One region of the Solibacillus daqui genome, then DNA from elsewhere that is predicted to be linked to it. Evidence: riboswitches for the same ligand, from Rfam matches in the RefSeq annotation. Region 1 holds a riboswitch; the other holds the start of a gene.
The links. A riboswitch is a leader RNA that binds a small molecule or an ion and turns the genes downstream of it on or off. The one in region 1 is predicted to bind FMN.

Region 1 (4,440 bases):
AGGAGTCCGCCCCTTCACTTCGCGGCACTCTACTATAAAACTAAAGTTTGTTTTTATTACTAAGCTTTTAAATGGAGTGTGTAGAATCGAACATTGTAATTGAAATAAAGTCTATTTTCGTCTAAGAATATTTTTATTTTGAGACAATCAAAATCGCTAATTTTTATTTGCAGAGATAACGTTTGATCCAAAATACAATACTGTAAACAGCGACATATTTTATTCTTCCCCGCCGCCTCGCGTTAGCGCAAGCGGCAGCATTGTCCTCTTTTAACTAAATTCACACGCAACATTTTAGTTTGGCGGGCCTTGCATGCGGCATTAAAGACAGTAGTATGGACACGTACCACGTGGTCATAATGCTGTCATGCCGTGCCCGCCGAAAATAAGTAACACTATACTTAATCCATTTTTTAGAAGTGAATTTTCTCATTATGAGAAAAAATAAAAAAGGATGAGCAGTATTACTACTCATCCCCCAAAAAATTATTTAAACAGTTGATTTAAATTGGCCATTTCAATTGCTGAAATCGCGCTGTCATACCCCTTGTTACCGGCTTTCGTACCAGCTCGTTCAATAGCTTGTTCTATATTTTCTGTCGTCACAATGCCGAAAATAATTGGTACTCCTGTATCTAAAGACACTTTTGCAATACCTTTTGCGGCTTCATTACACACATAATCATAATGCGTTGTTGCCCCACGAATGACCGTTCCTAAACCAATTACTGCATCATATTGTTTAGTTTCTGCCATTTTTTTCGCGATAAATGGTACCTCAAACGCACCTGGTACCCATGCGATATCAATATTTTCTTCGTTTACATCATGACGCTTTAATCCATCTAATGCACCCGATAAAAGTTTATCATTAATAAATTCATTAAAACGTCCTACAACGATTCCAATTTTAAGTTGTGTTCCAATTAATTGTGCTTCAAAAATTTTACCCATTATGCTGCTCCTTTTTAAACAAGTGATAGTTTTACGTAGTGTGTTAATTGTTCGATTGAAATTAGTTTCATATCCCATTTCGCTGCCAATTGTTCTAGTTGTGGCAGTCTTGCCATTGTGCCGTCTTCGTTTAAAATTTCACAAATAACTGCCACTTCAGCACTCTTACAAAGTTTTGCTAAGTCAACTGCAGCCTCTGTATGACCACGACGCACAACAACTCCACCTTCTTTTGCAATTAGCGGGAAAATATGACCTGGTCTTTTAAAATCCTCTGCCGTATTCGTTCCATCCAATAACGCATGGATTGTATCAGAACGTTCAAATGCGCTAATACCAGTTGTCGTTGTTTTGTAATCAATACTTACGGTAAAAGCCGTACCATGATGATCAGTATTCGCTTCAACCATTGGTGTAAGTGCAAATTTGTCAGCAATTTTTGTACTAATCGGTGTACAAATTAACCCTCGACCATGCATAGCCATGAAATTAATATTTTCAGGTGTCGCATGTTCGCCTAACATAATAAAATCTCCCTCATTTTCACGATTTTCATCATCGACAACAATGATAATATCGCCTTTTTTAAGCGCATGGATTGCTTCTTCTACTGTATGCATTTGTCCCTCTCCTTAAAATCCATTTCTTTTTAGGAAATCGCGTGTCACATTGGATGATTTAGCTTGCACATGCTGTTTCACATATTTACCAAGCAAATCCGTTTCCACATTGACTTGCTCCCCGACCTTTTTCATTCCTAGTACGGATTGATGACTTGTATGAGGGATGAGGGATACAGTTAGCATATTTTTTTGAAGTGCAAAAATCGTTAAACTTGTGCCATCAAGTGTAATTGATCCTTTCACAATACAGTTTTCAAGTAAACCATCTGCTACTGTTAGGTCTACATAGATCGCATTTGAAATTGTTTTTTTACTTTTGATCGTTGCAATACCATCGACATGGCCGCTTACAAAATGCCCGCCAAATCGGCCATTAGCATGCATTGCTCGCTCTAAATTTACAGGCATACCTTTTTGTAATGAAGTTAAATTTGTTGCATGAAACGTTTCTGGCATAACATCTGCATAAAAGCGGTCGCTTGAAAACTGTGTAACGGTTAAGCACACACCATTCACCGCAATGCTATCTCCTAACTGCACATCACTTAACACCTTAGTTGCCTTAATCTCTAGCTGCATCGCATCGGTACCCATATTTATTTTTTCGATGGTTCCGATTTCTTCAATGATTCCTGTAAACAACCTACTCACCTCATATCAATTATCTTGAACATAAAAAACCCCGTACGAAATGCGTCGGAGTTTGATGAGAGGTAAAATTGGCATCGTCAAATAAGACTTCTGATTGTATTTTTTCAAAAATCTCGCACAATGCTTCCTTCTCCCATCCAGACTATACTGTCGGCTTTGGATTCGCACCAAATCCTGCACACACAAAGTGGCTCGCGGGCTTAGAGATACCTCATCACCGCCGATTGGGAATTTCACCCGACCCCGAAGGAAATGTATTAAAATTGTGAAATAAAAAAATCCCTATACTCAGGGTACAGGGATTGAATACATAGCCAAATAAGCCTCATTTTTACGTTAAAAAATGATGCGTAAATTTTACCCACCCTAAAATCGGTGTGGCAAAAAAGCTTTTTGAAAGTATTACATTTTCAAAAAGTGCTACGATTCCTTCTCCCATCCAGACTATACTGTCGGCTTTGGATTTACACCAAATCCTGCACACACAAAGGTGGCTCGCGGGCTTAGAGTTACCTCATCACCGCCGATTGGGAATTTCACCCGACCCCGAAGGAATTTATTTAATTTCGTATGTTATTGTAACATATCTTTTGAAAAAGAAAAGATTTTATTAATAATATTGCCTTTTTTATTTTCAGATTGTTCATAAAATTGGACAACATTTATAGTATAATAGCACTTCTATTGTCTATTACAAAATTTTACACAAGGAGAACATTCGATGGAAAATTGGGATGTATACGATCAACACCGCAACAAAACAGGCAAAATCATTACAAGAGGTAGTGAAATGGCGGACGATGAATTTCATGTCGTTGTGCACGTATGTATCTTTAACAATCAAGGTGAGATGTTAATTCAGCAGCGCCAACCATTTAAAGTGGGCTGGCCAAACTATTGGGATGTTTCATGTGGAGGTAGTGCGATCACTGGGGACACGAGCCAACAAGCTGCCGCGCGTGAGCTATTTGAGGAACTTGGAATTTGGTACAATTTCGAAGAGATGCGCCCACAGCTGACAATTAATTTTGAACGTGGCTTTGATGATTATTATTTAATTGAGCATGAAGTAAATTTAACAGAACTTGTCCTTCAGCCAGAGGAAGTACAAGCTGTGAAATGGGCATCAAAGGATGAGATATTACAAATGATGCAGGAAGAAACATTCATTCCGTTTTATGAGCATTTTATTCATTTGCTTTTTGATATGCGCCATCAATATGGAACTTTAACAAAAATCTCGTTCAAGTAATTGCTGAACGAGTTTTTGATTTGAGTACTGTTATTGTTTTTGAAATTTTTCATCAAGTAGCAATTGATAGGATTGCTCCAAAAATCCATCGAACGGGAATTCTTTATTCTGTATTTTCTTCAGTAATCGTTCTTTCGCTTGTATAGCTTGCTCATTTCCCACCGTATTTAAGTACTTTTACTTCTAAGGGCTTTCTCATATTATTTCACCTTTCGATGTAGTATTGGGAAAAGTATCGTTTAGTATTGGCTGTGTAATCGTATTATTTTTCCAATCATCGTAAATGGCTGCATACAACATAGAATCAGAAATTGTTCCATCTTCGTTTTCCCAAGCATTTCGTAAATAGCCTTCCTTGACAAAATTGCCCTTTATGAAGCACTTTTGCATTGCAATATTATCTGCTCTTGTATAAGCTTCAATTCGAATTTTCTCGAGTTCACCAAACAAATAATCTTGAAGCCACTGTAATACTTTTACACCAATTCCCTTACCTCGCACGTTTTCGATAAGACGAATATCGAATAGTGGAATTGAATCATCGATATCATCTATTACAAGTATCCCAACTTTTTGTTGCTCAGAAATAATCCAAAATGTCTCTCTTCCATCGCTATAATAGCCTTTTTCTGCGGCATTTCGAATCGATTGTCTCTCAAGCCTAGCGTTCGCATGATATGGCCAATCATTCGAACACAGTAGCTCTACTAAATCCTCAATTTCCGACTTAAATTTTTGAATATTCATTCATTTTAACCCCTTTACAAATCGTAACGAGAAATAGAAACGGCGGTTATGTAATTAAAAAATTCCGACAATTCGATTTATTGTATTGCAACGAAACACTATATTTAACTAAAAAATATGTAACTAATACATTACCTTATCTTTTATTTCATCCGAGGATTATTACTTTACCTTTGTTGCTAGTATTGCAGATGAAGTTGGTGTTAGGTAAAT
Region 2 (4,440 bases), 1.2 Mb from region 1:
TTATATTGTGAAAAACCGCACAGCTGCTGAAGATCTTTCTCATGAAGTTTATATAAGAGTATTGAATGCCTATGACCGATTTGAAGGGAAAAGCAGCGAAAAAACCTGGCTATTTTCCATTGCGAAAAATGTTGCAATTGATTACTTCCGAAAAAAGCAGGTTCGGGATAAACATGCATTTACCGCATTTGATTGGGAGACAGAGCAGCTCGTATCACATAGCCCATCACCAGAACAGTTTGTAGAGTTAAGTGATCAGCTTAGGCAATTACTAGAAGCGTTAGAACAATGTACAGGTGATCAAAAAATGGTCATTATTATGCGCTTTATGCAAGAATTGTCGATTCAGGAGACTGCCGAAATTTTAGGGTGGACTCAAGGGAAAGTAAAAACAACGCAGCACCGGGCATTAAAAAATTTACGTTTAATATTGGAGCAGCAAGATGGAAAGGGGGGCGATTCATTATGAACAAGGAGCAATGGGATGATGAGAATTTAGAAAACCTTTTCAAACAAGCGCCGAAAGTAAATGATCTTCGAACAAAAGATGTAGTACTACAGCGTTTAATTGATGAAGGCGCATTTGATGAAAAACCGCCTCAATTACAAAAAGTAGCACAAAAAAGAATTCGCTGGACACCATTAATTGCCTCGATTGCGTCATTATTTATTTTAGTATTAATAGGTTCACAATTTATAGGGAACAACTCGATTTCAATGGAAAACAGTGCGCGTGATGAAGGAGAAAAGGAATCAACTAGTGACGCTATGGAAGCAAAAATGGCTGACCAATCTGAGGAATCTTCATTGATGACAACGCGTGCTTTTGTAAATGCGACGACACAACAAACACTTGTATACGAATCGCAATTAGAAGGTGTTACATTATTTGAAATGGGCTTATCAGTTGGTACAGAAAGTATTCCAGTAAGTTTTTTAATCCCAAATGATATCGTTTTAAATAAAGTAGGCACAGATCATCCAACGAATTTGCAATTGTATGAAACATTTGCATCGAAAATAGATGAAACAGCTTTAGGCTTTAGTGAGTATCACCCATTTAAAGGAACATTTCATGAACAAGAGGACGGAATAATTCATACATTACCTGATGGACATAATTATGATGCAAGTTCAGCAAACATTTCAAATTATACCGGAGCATTAATCAATACGTTTGGAGATGCTTATAAGGAAGTACAGCTTGAAAATGAACAAGGTGAACCTTTATTTTTCAATCATTTGGGTAATTTGACAGAGCCAATTCAATTACAAGGTGAACAAAGACAATACAATTATTTTGTCTATCAGAAACAAGATGGCTCATATTATTTAAGCCCAAATTTCCATACGAGCTTTTCAACAGTTGAAGAAGCATTAAACAATATGGCAGTTGAATCAAATGATCTATATCAATCAGCCATTTTACCTGATGTGACATTTAATACAGAAGTAAAAGATAATATTGTAACGATTACATTCGATCAGCCGCTTGATTTAGAACAATTTGAGCCAACAGCAGCGATGCGTATGATTGAAGGAATGCTATTAACGGCAGCAAGTTTCGATAAACAAATTAAATTTGAACATATTGTACAAGATAATTGGAGTGGTTTTGACTTCACAAAGCCTTTAGAGAAGCCAATAGGAGCGAATATCGTTTTATATAACTTTTAACTTGATTCAGCAGGGTCTAAATCCTCGACTGAATTGTGGTACGAAGGCTAAAAGCGTCACGTCCTGTGCTAACGCCTTCGTGATCAACTTCGTGTTGACCTAATGCCCCTTGCGGATGTCACAGATTTTTTTAGAAGTGTTTTTCAAGCGTGCTAAAAAAAATCTGGAGGTAATTACGTCGGATCGTAATGAATCTAATCAAATAAATTTACTCGGAATTGTAAGCAAAGGTCTTTACAATTCCGTTTTTTATTTTATAATAGTAATTGTAGTAAAGTTATTCGTACTTTACGAACAAATTTCATATTGATTCATCTTCGGGGCAGGGTGTAATTCCCGACCGGCGGTAATAAAAGTGTCAACTTCTGACCATTTACTTGGAGGACGTTGCGTCAAAGCTTTTTCAGCCCGCGAGCCACAATTTGTGTGCAGGATTTGGTGAGATTCCAAAGCCGACAGTATAGTCTGGATGGGAGAAGGTGAAGGTACGGTCGTCATTTTATGAAAATGTCGCTTGTTCGTAGTGCCAATTTTTTCTTATGCAAATTGTGGGATATTTTTTGCATACACGAAATTGGTCTCATACTACAACAATGCGAATAGACCCTTTATTTAAGTGTGCCTATTTCTCCCTTATGCTTGTTTGTGCATAAGGGTTTTTTCGTGGAATGAAGTGAATCGTCCTTTCTTCTTGCGAGACTGAATCAGCAAAGAGGAGAGATTGCAAATGCAAAAAAGAAGTTTAAAGTTACGCTCGTTCGTAACGATTGCGATGCTTAGTGGGGTATCATTCATATTGATGTTATTAAATTTCCCGCTACCATGGTTCCCGGTGTTTTTACAAATTGATTTCAGTGATGTGCCAGCATTAATTGCGGCTATTACAATGGGGCCGGTTGCCGGTATTATGGTCGAGCTAGTAAAAAACGTACTAGATTGGATTTATACAGGAGCGCCAGAGGGTATACCAGTAGGACATATGGCGAACTTTGCGACAGGTGTATTATTCATTTTACCAGCGTACTTCATTTATAAAAAATTCCCTTCAGTAAAAGGGTTAATGTCAGGTCTAGTTGTTTCGACAGTAGTAATGTCACTAGGTATGGCGGTATTAAACTATGTAGCATTTTTACCACTTTACACGTATTTACTAGGCTTTGAATATAATATGTATGAAACTGTTGTCTTAGGGATTTTACCGTTTAACATTGTCAAAGGTGTGATAATGTTAGTCGTGGTAACAATGCTCTATCGTACAATGCGTGTGTGGATTGAAAATCAACGTAAACAATATTCACTTTAAATAATTTATAACAAGCTATAGAGATGCAGTGTTTTGCTGTATTCTATAGCTTTTTTGTATTTTTTATTACATAAAAGGGGGATAATATTCTAGGATACGCGGTTAAGAATAACTATTCGCTATTGTATTCGACGTAATAGCCTGTTATCATAATGACTATTGTTGTAAAAATCAATATATTTCGTTTATTAGACAACGTAGAAAACATCATGGGAGCGAATGAAATGGAGAAAAAAATACCATTTTCAACATACGCAGTGATCGGAACGATGCTGTTCGGTATGTTTTTTGGGGCGGGTAATTTAATTTTCCCAATCCAAATGGGGCAGTTAGCTGGGACAAACTATTGGTTTGCGCTAACAGGCTTTTTAGTAACGGCGATTGGATTGCCATTTTTAGGGATATTGGCGATTGGCTTATCGGGAAGTAATGGACTACGTGATTTAGGGAGTAAGGTTCATCCGATTTTTGGGCTAGTCTTTGCCTTGGCATTATATTTAACAATTGGGCCATTCTTTGCGATTCCGCGTACTGCAACTGTACCGTTTGTAGTAGGGTTTGAGCCGTTTATTGATCCAGCACAAACGAAAATTTGGCTAGCGGTATTTAGTTTTGTGTTCTTTGCGATTGTGTTTTATTTTTCGTTAAATCCGGCGAAAATTATGGACATTATCGGAAAATATTTAACGCCAGCATTTTTAATTTTCCTATTTATTTTAATTGGTATCAGTTTATTTTCACCGATGGGTAGTTTTGTTGAGCCTACGGGTAGCTATATTAACGAAGCGTTTATGACGGGCTTTAAAGAGGGTTACAATACGATGGACGCCCTTGCGTCATTGGCATTTGGGATAATTGTTATTAATGCGATTAAACGGACTGGTATTACAGATAAAAAAGAAATTGCAAAAGCAACGTGGAAATCAGGAATTTTTGCGATGGCTTTAATGATGCTTATTTATGGGCTAATTGCTTATATGGGTGCATCTAGTGTGACATTGATCGGTACGTTTGATAATGGCGGACAAATTTTCGCTGCAGTTGCGGATCATTATTTTGGTTCTTATGGGGCGATTTTATTAGCGGTTATTATTGTGCTAGCATGTTTAAAGACGAGCATCGGGCTAATTACATCTTGTAGTGAGTTTTTCCATGAGGTGTTCCCGAAAATTAGCTATAAAGTATTTGTAATTGTACTATGTGTGGTGTCATTTACAATTGCGAACTTTGGATTAACAAACATTATTACATATGCGATTCCGGTATTATTGTTCTTATATCCATTAGCGATTGTGTTGATTATTTTAGCGTTAGCAGGGCCTTTGTTTCACTATAAGCAGCCGATATTTGCGGTTGCGATGTTATTTACCTTCTTTATTAGTATAATTGATGGTTATAATGCATTAGTGGCGAGTGTGCCTGCATTTGAAGTTAGCTTTTTAACGAAATTAGCAAGTGTC

Region 2: linked by a shared signal. The riboswitch ahead of O7776_RS05765 (ECF transporter S component) and the one ahead of ribE (riboflavin synthase) in region 1 are both predicted to bind FMN.

Annotation. Positions count from the first base shown of each region.
Region 1 covers NZ_CP114887.1:2,421,678-2,426,117, forward strand. The annotation lists gene ribH (6,7-dimethyl-8-ribityllumazine synthase) at 487-954, opposite strand; partial or broken gene ribB (3,4-dihydroxy-2-butanone-4-phosphate synthase) at 990-1,574, opposite strand; gene ribE (riboflavin synthase) at 1,587-2,219, opposite strand; FMN riboswitch at 2,350-2,483, opposite strand; FMN riboswitch at 2,652-2,786, opposite strand; gene O7776_RS11775 (NUDIX hydrolase) at 2,950-3,480, shown strand; gene O7776_RS11780 (GNAT family N-acetyltransferase) at 3,676-4,227, opposite strand; gene O7776_RS11785 (O-methyltransferase) at 4,390-4,440, opposite strand, start outside.
Region 2 covers NZ_CP114887.1:1,220,876-1,225,315, forward strand. The annotation lists gene O7776_RS05755 (RNA polymerase sigma factor SigX) at 1-469, shown strand, start outside; gene O7776_RS05760 (hypothetical protein) at 466-1,677, shown strand; FMN riboswitch at 1,987-2,162, shown strand; gene O7776_RS05765 (ECF transporter S component) at 2,405-2,980, shown strand; gene brnQ (branched-chain amino acid transport system II carrier protein) at 3,205-4,440, shown strand, end outside.